DNA from 3 places in the Arthrobacter sp. CAN_A212 genome. Region 2 is predicted to be linked to each of the others. Evidence: riboswitches for the same ligand, from Rfam matches in the RefSeq annotation. Region 2 holds a riboswitch; each other region holds the start of a gene.
What was found. Region 2 has a riboswitch for cyclic di-AMP ahead of IWX64_RS07760 (C40 family peptidase). Riboswitches for the same ligand answer to the same signal wherever they lie in the genome.
Positions count from the first base shown of each region.

Region 1: it holds a riboswitch for cyclic di-AMP, as region 2 does, so the genes downstream of both, IWX64_RS16050 (C40 family peptidase) here and IWX64_RS07760 (C40 family peptidase) in region 2, are expected to answer to the same signal.
Region 3: it holds a riboswitch for cyclic di-AMP, as region 2 does, so the genes downstream of both, IWX64_RS04920 (NlpC/P60 family protein) here and IWX64_RS07760 (C40 family peptidase) in region 2, are expected to answer to the same signal.

Region 1 is NZ_JADOUT010000038.1:604-5,525, forward strand. It holds gene IWX64_RS16045 (hypothetical protein) at 1-549, shown strand, start outside; gene IWX64_RS16050 (C40 family peptidase) at 685-1,593, opposite strand; cyclic di-AMP (ydaO/yuaA leader) riboswitch at 1,596-1,810, opposite strand; gene IWX64_RS16055 (F510_1955 family glycosylhydrolase) at 2,412-3,332, opposite strand; gene IWX64_RS16060 (DUF305 domain-containing protein) at 3,399-4,040, opposite strand; gene IWX64_RS16065 (hypothetical protein) at 4,158-4,661, opposite strand; gene IWX64_RS16070 (copper-translocating P-type ATPase) at 4,761-4,922, opposite strand, start outside.
Region 2 is NZ_JADOUT010000007.1:98,725-103,646, forward strand. It holds gene IWX64_RS07750 (alpha/beta fold hydrolase) at 1-49, shown strand, start outside; gene IWX64_RS07755 (NAD-dependent epimerase/dehydratase family protein) at 46-1,017, shown strand; gene IWX64_RS07760 (C40 family peptidase) at 1,295-2,179, opposite strand; cyclic di-AMP (ydaO/yuaA leader) riboswitch at 2,183-2,349, opposite strand; gene mutM (bifunctional DNA-formamidopyrimidine glycosylase/DNA-(apurinic or apyrimidinic site) lyase) at 2,650-3,651, opposite strand; gene rnc (ribonuclease III) at 3,662-4,489, opposite strand; gene rpmF (50S ribosomal protein L32) at 4,553-4,756, opposite strand; gene IWX64_RS07780 (YceD family protein) at 4,759-4,922, opposite strand, start outside.
Region 3 is NZ_JADOUT010000003.1:134,498-139,419, forward strand. It holds gene IWX64_RS04900 (molybdopterin molybdotransferase MoeA) at 1-205, opposite strand, end outside; gene IWX64_RS04905 (DUF6457 domain-containing protein) at 202-495, opposite strand; gene mobA (molybdenum cofactor guanylyltransferase) at 511-1,164, opposite strand; gene IWX64_RS04915 (HNH endonuclease) at 1,161-1,661, opposite strand; gene IWX64_RS04920 (NlpC/P60 family protein) at 1,890-2,870, opposite strand; cyclic di-AMP (ydaO/yuaA leader) riboswitch at 2,876-3,040, opposite strand; gene IWX64_RS04925 (metal-dependent transcriptional regulator) at 3,306-4,013, opposite strand; gene serC (phosphoserine transaminase) at 4,262-4,922, shown strand, end outside.

The DNA of each region.
Region 1 (4,922 bases), on a different contig from region 2:
GGCACCTACCTAGGCATCGACGTCGGCCCGGTGGTGCAGCGACTCGTGGCCGACCAATTGCCTGATGGTGGCTGGAACTGCTGGGCCGAGTCCCGTTCGGCTCCCGGATCTTTCGCGAGCACTCTTGACGTAGTCGACGCCCTACTGAGGTGGGAGCGACACACTGGTAGGTCCGAGGAGGTCCGCAGGGCTCGCTATGAGGGCGAGGAGTATTTGCTTCGACGCAGCCTGTTCCGGTCCTTGCGCACCGGTGAGGTGGTGAACCCGAGATGGCTTCAGTTTTCCTACCCTCCCCGCTGGCACTATGACCTGCTCAAGGCGACGAGCTACTTCGCCCTGCGTGGCGGACCGGCTGATCCGCGGCTGGCCGAGGCGGTCGAACATGTTCGCGCGAAGCGTCAGCCAGATGGAGGTTGGCTGCTGGATAAGACTCACCCCGGCGCGGTCCACTTTCGATTCGAAGAACCCGATGGCAGCTCGAGTCGGTGGAACACCCTCAGGGCACTCCGGGTTCTGCGCTGGTACGACGCAGCAAACATCTCCGGCTAGCAAGTACGACACCGTGAGAAAAACAGCGGCATGTCGAGTCAGGGTTGAACGGAACACATAAGTGGCAGGTGCCCTCCGTCCAGGGTACCTGCCACTTATGTTCAGTTCACGGAACGAGTCCGAGAGCTTGAGATGTTAGCCGTTGACTCGCACGAAGTATGAACCGGCGAGATCGGACAGTGGGTGCTCCATCGTCAGGTTGGCACCGTTCATGCCGCTGCTGATGACCTTGCCACCGCCAACGTAGATCGCGATGTGTCCGGCGTTGATCACGAGGTCACCCGGCGCTGGCGAGGATACAACCGAGCCGTACTGAGCGAACTGTGAGGGGCCGAGGTCGCCGACGTTCAGGCCGATGGAGCGCAGAGCGCGTTCGACGAGGACGGTGCAGTCCTGGATGGACCCGATCTGCCCATAGGCCGAAGCGACCAGTGCTGCGCCGACTCCGCTGGCTGAAACTGACGGAGCTGCCTTAGCTGCAGACGCAATCGGGGTGATGGGGCTGGAAGCCAAGGTCATCATTGCTGGTTCTGCGGAAACGGGTGCCGCTGCTGGAGCGGGTGCTGCTGCCTGAACGGCTGGTGCTGCTGCCGGAGCGACTGGTGCAGGTGCCGAGTAGAAGGCCTGGCTTGCAGTAGCTGCTGGCACGGCTGCCGCGCTGACGGCTGCCCCACCGGTGAGCTGGATCTGCTGTCCGGGGTAGATGACCGAGGCGTAGGACAGCCCGTTCTGCGCCAGGAGGGTGTCGAGGTTGATACCATTCTGTGCCGCGATTGCGCCCAGGGTGTCCCCGGCAGCAACAGTGTGAACTCCGGAAGCGGCGGGTGCTGAGACTGCGGAGGCGGTCGTTGCTTCGCCCTGCGTGTAGGTTCCTGCGTGGGCGGTCGCTCCGACGGAGAAGACGAGGCTGCCGGTCGCGACGGCGATGATGGCTGGCTTGCCCAGTGCTACGGCATTGGTCTTGGCGGACTGGGTCAGACCTTCAAGAGCGATGGAGTGGGTGGTGGCCGCGCGGTGGCGTGCCGAAATGGACTTACGTGACATGGTGGTTGCCTCTCCCATGCCTGCGGGGTGAGCTGTCGGGTTCGGATGGGAGTCACCCGGCCGTCCACCATCCTTGAGCTTTCTGCCCATCGCAAACGATGCGGCAGATTTGCACTGGATAGTCAGATCGACTTAACCCCGAGGGTCACCGCGTGCGGTGGCCCGGTGGAAACGTGGTTCCCCCGTCCCTGCCATCTGGATTGTGCGAACGGGTCCCGGTGCAGCGGCAGGGCTCGGCATTCTGCGCGGGATTATGATCTCGGCGGGGTGCCGGGATCACTCGAATGAGAGTACCCCACCCAGGTATGGATGTCACGTTACGGTTACGGCCCTCTTTAGGGTGTTGCCCTACTCACGGGTAACCGACGGTCGAGGGACCCCATTTCGCCTCTTGGTTCTCCCGGAGAAACTGGACTTAACCACCAGTGCTCGGCTCGGATCACGGCGGACAACATGGCCGCCAACCACGGCAGCGCGAGTGTACCGATCCAGATCGAGGTGGTGAGTGGTTCCTCCGATGACTCCGGGGCCTCGCGGATCCCAGGCGCGATCGCAGCCGCAGCAATTGCGCCTGGGATGGTGGCCGCGATTTTCGCAGCCGAAGACGGCGAGAGGTCGGTCTACACCGACCCTGCCGTTTTGCGTGCCGGCGACTCAAATCAAACCTATGAAGGCGTTTCGGCCCCCGTGCCCGGGTCCACTTCTCGGGATCATTCGATACCGTCGGTGCCGTCGGCGACGGTGAATAGCGCTTCCGCCGCAAGGTGCCCGAATGGCCGGATCGCCGCTTCCTGTAGCGATGCGTGCTTCACCAGCAACTACTGATGGTTGGATCTGATGTCCGTGAAGGTTTGCCCGTTGTCATTAGAGACCTGGACACTGTTTTCGGTCGCCACCCAGATCCGCAGTGTGGAGTCGTCGAGCAGCTGAGTGGCAACCGCTGCTGCCTCGCCGGGAGCTGAACCCTGTTCGACCCAGGTCAGACCAGCGTCAGCGCTGGTATGGATCTGCCCCTCGGGCGTGATTCCGGCGGCTTTCCCTTCAGAAAGTGCCGTGAACATCAGCAACGGTGCCTCCGGCACGGCTGCCCACGTCACGCCGCCGTCGGTGGAGCGTTGCAGGCCTTCCTCGGTGGTCGCGAGCACAACACTGTCCCGGGGGCTGGCGGCCAGGTTGAACACGGGTATCTGCTCTGCCACGGGCTGCCATAAGGTCCCCTCGGCACTGGTCTGAAGCTGGCCGTCGAAACCGACTATTCCGCCGTCGGTGATGGCGAGGGCATGGAAGTCGGACTCTCCTTGCCGGGACAGCGGTTCCCAGGTTCGGCCTCGATCGGTGGACCGGATCAGCCCCACCGGGTCGGGCAAATTGGTTCCCGAACCGGGATGACCCGAGGCATATAGGTCGCCGTTCCCTGCCGTGGTGAAGCCCATCAGGTCGATGGTCGGCCCGATCTGGATTGCTGGCGACTCCGAGATGTCGAACAGCCCATCATGGGTGGCCAGCAAGACCTGGTTCGTGTCCGGATTCACGCTCATTCCGTGGACGTGACCGGTGGGGTAGCCCTGCGCGCTTGTGGCAGAGCCGGAGGATTCGCTGGTGCCGGAGCTCGGTGCCGCCTGCGGTGAGCAGGCCGTGAGGACCAGGAGGCCGGCCGTGAGAACCACGAGCTTGGCGTGTCGTTGCGGGTATAAGAGAAAAAGTTTGGTGCGGGGCACGGTGATGATCTTTCGGGTCACAGGAAGTAAGGGAGAAAGTGGGGAGGGCCAGATGTCTAGCCCTCCCCCTAGTGAACTCGCGGCAGGTTAGAGCTCGGAGAGTAGTTCTTCCATCTCCTGGATTTCGGCCTGCTGGGTTTCCACGATCGTCTCAGCGAGATCGATCGCTTCCGGGTTCTCGCCGTTGTCAATTTCTTCCTGCGCCATGTCGATCGCACCGTTGTGGTGTTCGGTCATGAACTCAAGGAACATCCGGGCAGCGTCGTCACCTTCGGCTGATTGCAGTTCGGCCATCTGATCCTCGTCCAGCATCCCGTCCATGCCACCCATGGACCCCATGTCATGCCCGTCCATGCCACCTTCGGGCATGACCGGCCGGTCCCAGGCTTCTAGCCAGCTGGTCATGGTTTCTATTTCGGGGCCCTGCGCAGCTTTGATCCTGGTGGAGAGGTCGGTGATCTCAGGGCTGATGCCGTCCTTGGCGAGCATCATGTCGCTCATTTCCACTGCCTGCTGGTGGTGGGGAATCATCATCTGGGCGAACATGGCATCGGCGCTGTTGTGTTCGGCGGACACCTCAGCACCGGATTCGGGTGCTGACGGTAATGATTCCTGGGTGGAAGCGGTTGGTTCGACCCCCGGGGTGGCGGGTTCGTTGTCGCTTCCGCACCCTGCAAGGGTGATGATGGCTGCGACGCTCAGTGCTGAGAGGGAGAGGTAGCGCTTCATGGTGATCTGATCCTTAGTGAATTCATCTGATGAATAGTCTGTAGTGGGTCCCATGCTGGGCGTGTAGGCCGTCGGGTGCGCGCAATCGCGTTCACTACGACGGCAGGTGCCGGTGTTTTATGTCCGGCTGATACAGAGTTGAATCAGAGAAGGAACAGGGATCGAGAGGGGTCGCAAGCGGATCAATGGCGGACCGCGCAGAAGCACTGACCCGGGAACGAATTGGCCGGAACGTACCAGGAACGCCAGGGCGGCGACGACGATGACCGCCAGGAGACACATCCCCAGGGCCGCGCCGTCGTTGCCGCAAGACCCAATACACCCCTGTCCCAATTCGCCGGCGCTCTCTCCCGGGGGGGCTGCGGGGACATCGTTTGCCTGGACGTGGTGGGAACCGCTCAGGGACGTCGCATGTTCGGTGTCCGCTGTCATGGAGCTGGTCGAAAGCACTGCGCCGTGGGCTGAGGCGCCTTGCGCCGAAGCACCGTGCGTTGACGAGCCGTGACCGCCCATCCATACGTGCATTGCGAGGATCCCGATGATCATGGCGGTAAACCAGAGAAAGGTCAGGGCTGAACGCGACAGGTCGAGCGCTATCCTTTGCCTGGTGGTGCCTGTCACTGCCGTTACCCTTTCCTGTCCGTTGATTATTTCCAGCCTAGTGAACTCCGGGCTTGGTCCTCCAATGAGGAGGATGACGCCGGGCGTTTCCTCACTCCGCTAGGTGGTGGTGAAGCGTTCCGGGCTGAGGTCGATCCTGCGCAGTAGCTGCGCGTTCAGTGCGACCACGATGGTTGAGACGCTCATCAGAACGGCTCCCACGGCGGGCGAGAGGACAAAACCAGCGAAGGCCAAAACGCCGGCGGCCAGCGGCACGGCGAT
Region 2 (4,922 bases):
ACGGTGGGCCGCCGGGGTGCTGGCCGGCGGAAAGATCGGCAAACTGTGAGGGTCCTGGTCACCGGTGCCAGCGGGATGCTGGGCCGGGTGACTGCCGAGTTGCTGCAGGCCCAGGGCCACGAGGTGCGCACGTTTCAGCGACGTCCAGCCGGACTGAGCGGCATCGAGGACAGCCTGGGATCAATCACCGATCCCACTGCCGTCCAGCGGGCGGTGCTGGGCATGGATGCTGTGGTGCATCTGGCGGCCAAGGTCTCGTTCGCCGGAGCGGCAGCTGACTTCGAAGCAGTCAATGTGGAGGGCACCCGGTGCCTGCTGGATGCGGCGCGCACCGCCGGGGTGCGGGACTTCGTGTTCATCTCCTCCCCCTCGGTGGCGCACGTGGGTACGTCGATCGTGGGGCAGGCTGCCACTGATGCAACGCCGGAGAAGGTATTGGGCCACTACGCCCAAACAAAGGCCCGCGCCGAACTCATCGCACTGCAGGCCAACAGCGACAGCTTCCGCGTTGCGGCAGTCAGGCCACACATTGTGTGGGGTCCAGGCGACACCCAACTGGTGGAGCGGGTGTTGCAGCGGGCGCGAGCCGGGCGTCTCCCCGTCCTGGACGCTGGCACCGCACTGGTTGACACCACCTACGTCGATAACGCCGCCGAGGCGATCGCCGCTGCCCTCGGCCGGATGGACCGGGTAGCGGGGTTGGCGGTCGTGGTCACCAACGGAGAGCCCCGGCCCATCGGCGAACTGATCGCGGGCATCTGCCGGGCGGGTGGGGTTCGCCCGCCGCGGTGGAGCGTTCCCGGAAGGGTGGCACGTGGCGCGGGGTCGCTGGTTGAGTTCGTGTGGCAGCGCAGCGGGGCCGATGCGGAACCACCGATGACCCGGTTCCTGGCGGAGCAACTCTCCACTGCACACTGGTTCGATCAGCGGCGTACCCGCGACCTGCTGGGCTGGACGCCCGGCGTGTCACTCGATGAGGGCCTGGCCAGGCTCTCGGAGCACTACCGGCAGCTGTAGCCAGGAGTCCTCTGCACACCGAATATCCTCTGCCCGCTGAATACTGGGGCGTACGCTCCGGGACCATACGTCGGTGAAAATGCGCATATGAGCGCGAAAGTGGACACACGAATGCGCCACCGGAATTCTCCGATGGCGCATTCGTTAGTTGTGCCCGATCTCCTCAGGTTGCCTGCGGCGACGGCTTCAAGCCTGACGGCCTTCAGCCTACGAACCCCCGGTCAGAGGCTAAGCCTGGTCAGAGGCTAAGCCTGGTCAGACACAACCGGTCAGACACTTAGGGAGTGTAGTACCCAACAACAGGCATTGCGTCGACCGCGTGGACCAGGGTGCCCTGGCTGGGGTTCAGCGCGCTGACCATCTGGCCGTCACCAATGTAGATGCCGACGTGTCCGCCGCCGTTCTGGATGACGAGGTCACCTGGCTGCGGGTTGCTGGTGCGGGCTGAGGCAGCCATCTGTGCCTGGCTGGTGCGGGGCAGGTCGATGCCGTGCTGGGCGAAGACCCACTGCGTGAAGCCTGAGCAGTCCCAGGCGCCCGGGGTGGTGCCACCGTAGACGTAGCCCGAGCCGACCATCGACAGCGCGGTGCCAACGATGCCTGAGCTCGATGCCTGTCCACCGGTGGATGCTGCTGCCATCGGGGTGATGGCTTCAGAGGCGGTGGTGATGCCCAGGGTGCTGGTCTCGGCTGGAGCGGCCGGAGCCGGCGCGGCCGGAGCCGGCGCGGCAACGGTCACCGCGGCGGCTGGTGCCGCAGCGGGTGCTGGTGCTGCTACCTGGGTGGCCTGGGTGGTGCCGCCCGAAAGGGAAATAACGTCACCCGGGAAGATGACCGAGTCGTAGCTGAGGCCGTTCAGGGCGAACAGCGACTCAAGGCTGACACCCTGGGCTGCAGCGATGTTTCCGAGGGTGTCCCCGGCCTGAACGGTGTAGGTTGCTGATCCAGCGCTCTGGACGGCTGGCGCCGAGGCGGCTGGCTGGACGGTGATTTCACCGGCTGCATTGGCCGGGAGTCCGGCACTGAGCATGAGACCGGATGCGGCGACAACCACAGCGGCTGGACGGCCGAAGGCGCCAGCGTGTGAGCTGACTGCTTTGGAAACGGTCTTGAGCGCGCTCGGTGGGGTGGCGCGGTGACGCGCGATGTGATTCTTGGACATGATCTAGCCTCTCCCGATGCCTACGAAGTTAGCTGTCGGATTCGGATGGGAGCCACCCGGACTCGAAATCGAGTCTTCACCCCAAGGCCGTCGATCGACGGCCACTATTGGTTCCTCCGCTTCTGCCGGATATGTGCGGACGGACCTCACGACATCGGCAGAATTGGGCAATCTGTCGGGAGGACGCTGAGTTGAACGGAACCCTGCGCGCTGACCACTGTACCTAGGGTCGTCCAGTTTTGTCACATTTGTATTACGGCGGCGCTGTGATGGGTAGCGATTCGATAACTCGCGTCGGGGTGATGAACCATGCTCGGGCGCTGGGAAGGTTTCCATTGCATGATGGTCCCGCACGGTCGACGCCCGCGGCGGCTTCTCCCCCGGTATGTGGGCAAGGCCCCGGTGTGGAGAACTAGTCGGCGCCCGCGGCGTTGCGCAAAAACCGTGATACCGCCTAACCGGACTACCGCTTACCAGCGCCCGTTGCGGGGCTTTGGCTGGCAGCGGGGACAGCTGAACGAGGACCGGTTCATGAACATTTCACGGCGGATCAGGGAGCTACCGTGGAATCCCGGGTCGGCGGCACAGCGGGTACACGGTTCGCCCTCCCTGCCGTAGGCGTTGAGGGAACGCGCGAAATACCCTGAGGTCCCGTTGACGTTCACATACAGGGAGTCGAAGCTGGTCCCGCCGGCGTCCAGTGCGCGCAGCATGACGTCGCGGCAGGCATCGATCAGTCGGAGCGCATCGCCCCGTCGCATCGTTTCGGTGGGTCGTGCATAGTGCACGCGGGCAGACCAGAGCGCCTCATCGGCGTAGATATTGCCGATACCCGAGACCAGTGACTGATCCAGGAGCGCCCGCTTGATGCCCGTCCTGCGCCGGCGCAACTTCGCATAGAAGTCGGCAAAGGAGAACGCCGGGTCCAGTGGGTCTCGCGCAATGTGGGCCGCCTCGACGGGGATCAGTGGCAGCGGGCTTTCGCCGAGGCCACCGGCGTGACCGTCGGCGGTGGGAATCATCGACGTCACGAAGAGGCCACCGAAGATGCGTTGATCGACGAAGCGGAGTTCCCTCGGGAGCGGTCCGGCGTCGGCAGTGGACGCCGCAGAGAGCGTGAGCCGGACCCGAAGGTGTTTCTCCTCGGGTGCTTCGGCGTCCTGGACGAGCAGTTGCCCGCTCATCCCGAGATGCGCCATCAGTGCAACAGGCGGTCCTGCAGTGTCTGTGTCGGCCGTAGCTGCAGTGTCTGACGGCTTTGCGGTAGCTGCCAGCGGGAGCCAGAGGAACTTGCCCCGGCGGACTACGTCCAGGACCCGGGCGCCCACCAGATTGCCGGTGAAGTCCTCGCCGCCGAGGGCGTGGCGGCGGATCGACCGCGGGTCGAGGATGTCGACGTCGTCAATGGTGCGTCCCAGGACCCAGCGCGCGAGGCCACGGCGCACCACCTCGACCTCGGGAAGCTCTGGCATGGGTGCGTGCTTAAGCCGACGCGGCGGATGCCGGATTGGCGAAGCCGATGACAGGGTCAGGAACAGTGTCAGCGCCGTCAGGGTGAATCCCGTCGTGGGCGACGTTGGGCACTTCAACCGGGACCACTACCGTCTGGGCCGCTGTTTTGGGTTCAGCGGCGATAACCCGGAGCATCTTCCAGGAGGCGGCAGCAGCCTCCTGTTCGGCTTCCTTCTTGGAAGGACCCGATCCGGAGCCATAGGGCTTGCCTCCGACCGTGAGGAGTGCTTCGAAGGTGCGGGCGTGGTCGGGGCCGAATCCGGTGACCTTGTAGTCGATGGTGCCCAGGCGGCGCGCAGCGGCGATCTCCTGGATATTGGTCTTCCAGTCGGTGCCGGCGCCCATGGCGGCAGCGCTTCCCAACAGGGGACCCACCAGGCGCATCACCATGGCCCGGGCTATTTCGATCCCGTTGCTGAGGTAGGTCGCGCCAATGACGGCTTCCATCGTGTCAGCGAGAATCGATGCCTTGTTCCGCCCGTTGGTCAGCTTCTCGCCCTGGCCCAGCAGGACATGCTGGCCCAGCTCCAGGTCGCGGGCAATCCCGGCCAGGGCACGGGTGCTGACGACCGCGGAGCGCCGTTTGGCGAGGTCACCCTCCGACAGCTCGGGGTTGTCCCGGTACAGCGCGTCGGTGACCGCCAGCCCCAACACCGAATCACCAAGGAATTCGAGGCGTTCGTTGGTGGGGATACCGCCATGCTCATAGGCGAAGGAGCGGTGCGTCAGGGCAAGACGAAGCGTCCCGGCGTCAATTGAGACACCGAGACGCTTCAAAAGGTCTTCAGTATTAGCCACGTCTACTTACGCACTCGCATAAGAACGCTGCAGGCACCGGCGATGCCGGGCACACAGCGGTCGTTAGACGTCGGCTACCTTGCGTCCCTTGTACTCAAGGAACAGTGCAGTGCCGGCGGAGTCGGTGACTACCTTGGCCTGGTGAGCCAGGCTGTAGGTAACGCGGCCGTTCTCCACGGTCTTCACCAGTTTGGGGGCAGTTGCCTTCCACTGGGACCGACGTGCACGGGTATTCGAGCGGGACATTTTCCGCTTAGGAACAGCCACGACTAACTCTCTTCTCTCTCGACAGACTCTGTACTTGCTGCCACGTCGCTTGACGCTGCAGTGCTGGTCAGCCCGGTAAGGGCCGCCCAGCGGGGATCCAAAATTTCGTGCTGATGATCGGGGTCATCCGCGAGGCGGGCTCCACATTCAGAGCACAGACCCTCAC
Region 3 (4,922 bases), on a different contig from region 2:
GGATGGCCTGCAGCGCGGTGACCGGTTCCGCCAGTGTCTGGCCGAGCGCCTCGGACAAGGGAACCGTCTGGTGTGCCAGCGGACTGCCGGCGTGGAAGGCGGCCCGTCGGGCCTGCTCCCAGTCAAGGTTACGGCCACCCGGCGGCGCAACCAAGGGGGTCTCGGCCTGGTTCGCGGCGGTCTCCGCTGTCGGTGATTCGCTCACGGGGCGTCCGTCGCTGCAGGGCTTGCCTCTTGGGGCGGGCATTGACGCCGGGCCGCCTCGATGGCCGACTCCATGGCCACCGCCTCGGTGGCCTGCTGGCTGGCCACCGCGAGACCGGCCGCGTAGCCGGCGATGAAGGTGGTCAGGGGTGCTGCGGGGCGCACGATCGAATGGGCTGCATCCCCGGCGAGGGAGAGAATGGCATCGATGTCGATGGTTGTCCCCTCCAGTTCGAAGGCCTCGATAAGTTGGGCGCTCCACTCCTGGAGGATCTGATCCTGCTTTTTCATCGCTGCTCCTGCGGTCTAGGTCGGTGTGGCTGAGACACCGAGGGTTTGGGCGTCAGCCCAGGTGTCGACGTCGGCGGTGCTTCCCGGCGGAACGTCGATTGCTCTCCATTGCACCCTAGCAAGGAGTGCCTTCATCGATAGATTCTGGGCGCCGCCGCTCCGGTGGACCGCCGCCACCGCGTCACGGAGGGAATCCATTCGGTACAGCGCGGCCAGCGGCTGGTCCCGCCCGCCGTCGCGGGCCATGTACGAAGACTCGGCGTCGCCGGCCGCGGCCGCCAGCAGGGCAGGAATGGCCTGGTCGACCCGGGGCATGTCGCAGGCCATGACCAGAAGCCACGGTGCGTCGTCGTCACCCAAGTGGTCGACGGCGGCAGCCAGTGCGGCGGCGGGCCCACCAAAGGGCGGCGACTCTCGGACAAACTCACGGAGCAGCTGTCCGTCGGCGGGCGTTGTGGTTGCGCCGTCCGAGCCAAGTCCACCGGCCAGCGAATGTTCCTCGGGTCCCACTACCACCACCCGGCGCGCGTCTGCTACGGCGAGACAGGTGAGGTCGAGCAAGCTCCGCCCATCGCGTTCCAGGCGGGCCTTCGGTGTGCCTCCCAGGCGGGACGAGCGCCCCCCAGACAGCACAACGGCGTTGAAGACAACGGGTGACTGAGCACTCAAGCGGCGGTCTCCGAGCGGAGGAAAGCGCTCCACTGTGGGGCAGGCTTCTCAATCTCGCGAAGCTGCCAGGGGTTCCCGCGGGGCGGCTGCGGGGTCATCCGGAGCTGCCAGCCGAGCGAGGCGAGGGTTTTGTCGCCCTTGTCGTTGTTGCACCGCAGACAGCAGGCCACCAGGTTCTCCCAGCTCGAGTCCCCGCCGCGGGACCGGGGGAAGACGTGGTCGATGGTGGCGGCGGCTTTGCCGCAATAGGCGCACAGGTGGTTGTCACGCCGCAGGACACCCCGCCGGGTAGCAACAAGGGTGTGCCGGTAGGGAATTTTCACGTACCGGTTCAGCAGGATGACCGAGGGCCGACCGAGGATTTCGTTGGGTCCGATCACCGGTTCCTCCCCCTCCGCGACGACACTTGCCTTGCCCGCGAGCACAAGGACCAGCGCCCGGCGGAAGGTCACTACCGCCAGTGGCTCATATCCAGCATTCAGAACGAGAGTGCGCATGCACATTCCTCTTTGCCGAGAATTGCCCGCGTCCCTGTGGTCCGGGGAAACAGGACTACAACTGACTTATTTTATGTAAGGGTAGTTCGGCTGGCACCCGGTTTGCCAATTCTCACCGCTGGTGGCCGCCCGTGTCGTGCGTGTCGTACCTCTGGAGTGACGGCCCCAGACGCAGAAAGGACCCGGGGATCGAAATCCTCCGGGTCCTTTCTGGTGGTTCGTGGTGGGTTAGCCGCCGACGCGGATGTAGACCGGGCCGGAACCGAGATCGGCGGGGGCGACTACCGTCTGGTTGCCGTTGAATCCACCGTGGACGGCCTTGCCGCCGCCGATGTAGACGGCGATGTGGGCAACGCCAGCGCCACCGTCTGCGTAGTAGATGAGGTCGCCGGGGATGGCCTCGCCGCCGCTGACCGTGCGGCCCAGGGAAAGGTATCCGGCTGGCCAGCCGTGGAAGTTGATGCCTGCGGCTGCAAGGGCGTTGCTCACAAGGCGGGTGCAGTCCTGGGTGACACCGAGCTGGCCCTGGGCTGCGGCAGCAATGGTGGCGGCCACGCCTGAGGATACGGCGGGGGTCTTCTTGGCGGCTGGAGCCTTGGGAGCCGGTGCGGCTGGGGCTGCTGGGGCTGGGGCTGCTGGGGCTGGGGCTGCTGGGGCTGGGGCTGCTGGGGCTGGGGCTGCTGGGGCTGCTGGAGTGACTGCGGCTGCCGGAGCTGCCGGAACGACTACGGCAGGTGCTGCTGGCGCGACTGGTTCTGCTGCGACCGCTGGGGCTACAGTTACCGGCTCGGAGACAGCGGGCTCCGTGGCGACGGGCTCTGCTGCCGGTGCCTCGACGGGGGTTTCTTCGATCTCGGCAACCGTTTCGGCCTGAACCTTGACTGCCGGGGCTTTGACTACCGCGGGGGCTGCGACAGCCTTGACCGCTGTGCGGTTGAAGGCGATCTCGGCGTCTGCCGGAGCTTCGACAACTGCCGGTGCCGCCTGGATTTCCAGAGTGGAGGCGATGGTGGCTCGCTCGTTAGCCTGGGGGGAGAGATCAGCGGCGTTGGCTGATACTCCGCCGGTCAGTACCAGGCCGGTTGCTGCCGCGAGGACTGCGGCCTGACGACCGACCGAACCAGCGTTGGAGGACACGGCATCTGAGATGGCGGTCAAGGGGTTGGTGCGGACGGCACGGTGGCGGCCCAGAGCAGAGTTACATGACACGTTCGATTGCCTCTCCCAATTGCCTGCGAGGTGAGCTGTCGGATTCGGATGGGAGTCACCCGGCCGCGCGGTTCCTTTTCGGAATGGCACGACTTAACCCCAGGATTTCTTGCGAAACCCACTAATGTGGTTCCCCCGCCTCTGCCATGCGAATTGTGCGAACGGATCTCGGGCAGTGGCAGAGCTAGGCGATCTGCTCGAGAGTGACCAACCTAGAAGAATTGGGCACGAGATCGACGGTACATCAGATCAAACCTAATGTCACATTCCGGTCACGGAATGGTATGGAGATGGTTACGGCCATCACATCGGTCCTTCACAGCTACCGGCTTCTAGATGATGAGGTTCACTCGAAAGATATTCGTTCGTTACCCCAAAGGAGGGCAACTTGTCTGGACCATCCGCGGTTCAGAGCCACGCGGCTGCCCTTCGGCGCTAGCCGGCGGCTGGGGAAACAGACACGAACACGTGGGCTGCCACCTCGTGTGGGAGCTCCAGCGCACCCTCGATACCGTCCACTCGGACCGAGACGTAGTCCCCGACCGACTGCACAGAGATGGCAGTTCCGGGACGCAATCCACCCTCGTCCAGTTGGGAAAGCAGCTCCGGGTCCACCTGGATGGGTTCCGCAAGCCGGACCAGGGTAATCACAGATCCGGCCGGGGAAGTGCCGATCACCGATGAAAGGCTGCGCACCCCAACCGAGAACCCTTCGGCGGGCGGGCCGCCCAACGCTTCCAGCCCGGGGATGGGGTTGCCGTAGGGAGACTCGGTCGGCTTGCCGAGCAGCTCGTAGAGGCGTTGCTCAACCCGTTCGCTCATGACGTGCTCCCAGCGGCAGGCTTCCTCGTGGACGTAGGCCCAGTCGAGGCCGATCACATCCGACAGCAGCCGTTCAGCAAGGCGGTGCTTCCGCATTACACCGATCGCGCGGCGCCGTCCCAGGTCAGTGAATTCGAGGTGACGGTCGCCGGACACCACCACCAGTCCGTCGCGCTCCATCCGTCCGATGGTCTGCGAGACGGTGGGGCCTGAATGGCGGAGGCGTTCAGCGATCCGGGCGCGGAGGGCAACAATGTTCTCCTCCTCCAGTTCCAGGATGGTCCGCAGATACATCTCAGTGGTATCGATGAGGTCCGTCATGCGGTTCAGCTCCTAGGCACTGGTGCGGGATGGAACAGCGGGCGGCTTTCGCGGTGCAAGCGCGGCGCCTGATGCCAGCGCCGAACACAAGTTCTACGCCTCCCAAGGTTAACCCATTTCCTGCTGGCCACGGCAATTGGCTGCCCTACGAGGGGCGCGGCGTAGGGCTGTTCATAATTGCGGGGGCTAGGCCGCCGTGCGGCAGAATGTATCCCGACGACGTCCCGCGCCAACCGCTTGGAGAGACCATGAGCATTTCCCCGGACCAAAAGATCCCCGCGGGGCTCCTCCCCGCCGACGGGCGCTTTGGTGCTGGCCCGTCGAAGGTTCGCGACGCCCAGTTGGAGGCGTTGACGCAGGCTGGCCGAACGCTGCTGGGAACCTCCCACCGTCAGGCACCGGTGCGGAACCTTGTCGGTTCCGTCCGCGAGGGCCTCAGCCAGCTGTTTTCTGCGCCGGCCGGCTATGAAGTGGTCCTGGGCGTCGGCGGGTCGACCGCTTTCTGGGACGTAGCGTCCTTCGGGCTGGTGCAGGACAAGGCCCAGCATCTGTCGTTCGGGGAATTCGGTTCCAAGTTCGCGTCCGCGACCAACCGGGCGCCCTTCCTGCAGGCGTCCTCGGTCATCACCTCCCCTCCCGGGACGCGCCCCACCCCCGAGGCTGAGGGGGGCGTCGACGTCTACGCCTGGCCGCAGAACGAAACCTCCACCGGCGTTGCCGCGCCGGTCCACCGGGTGGACGGCGCCGCACCCGACGCGCTGGTCCTCATTGACGCCACCTCGGCGGCCGGTGGCCTCGATGTCGACGTCAGCGCCTCCGATGTCTACTACTTTGCCCCGCAGAAAAACTTCGCGTCCGACGGCGGACTCTGGCTGGGCCTGTTTTCCCCCGCCGCGCTGGAACGCGCTG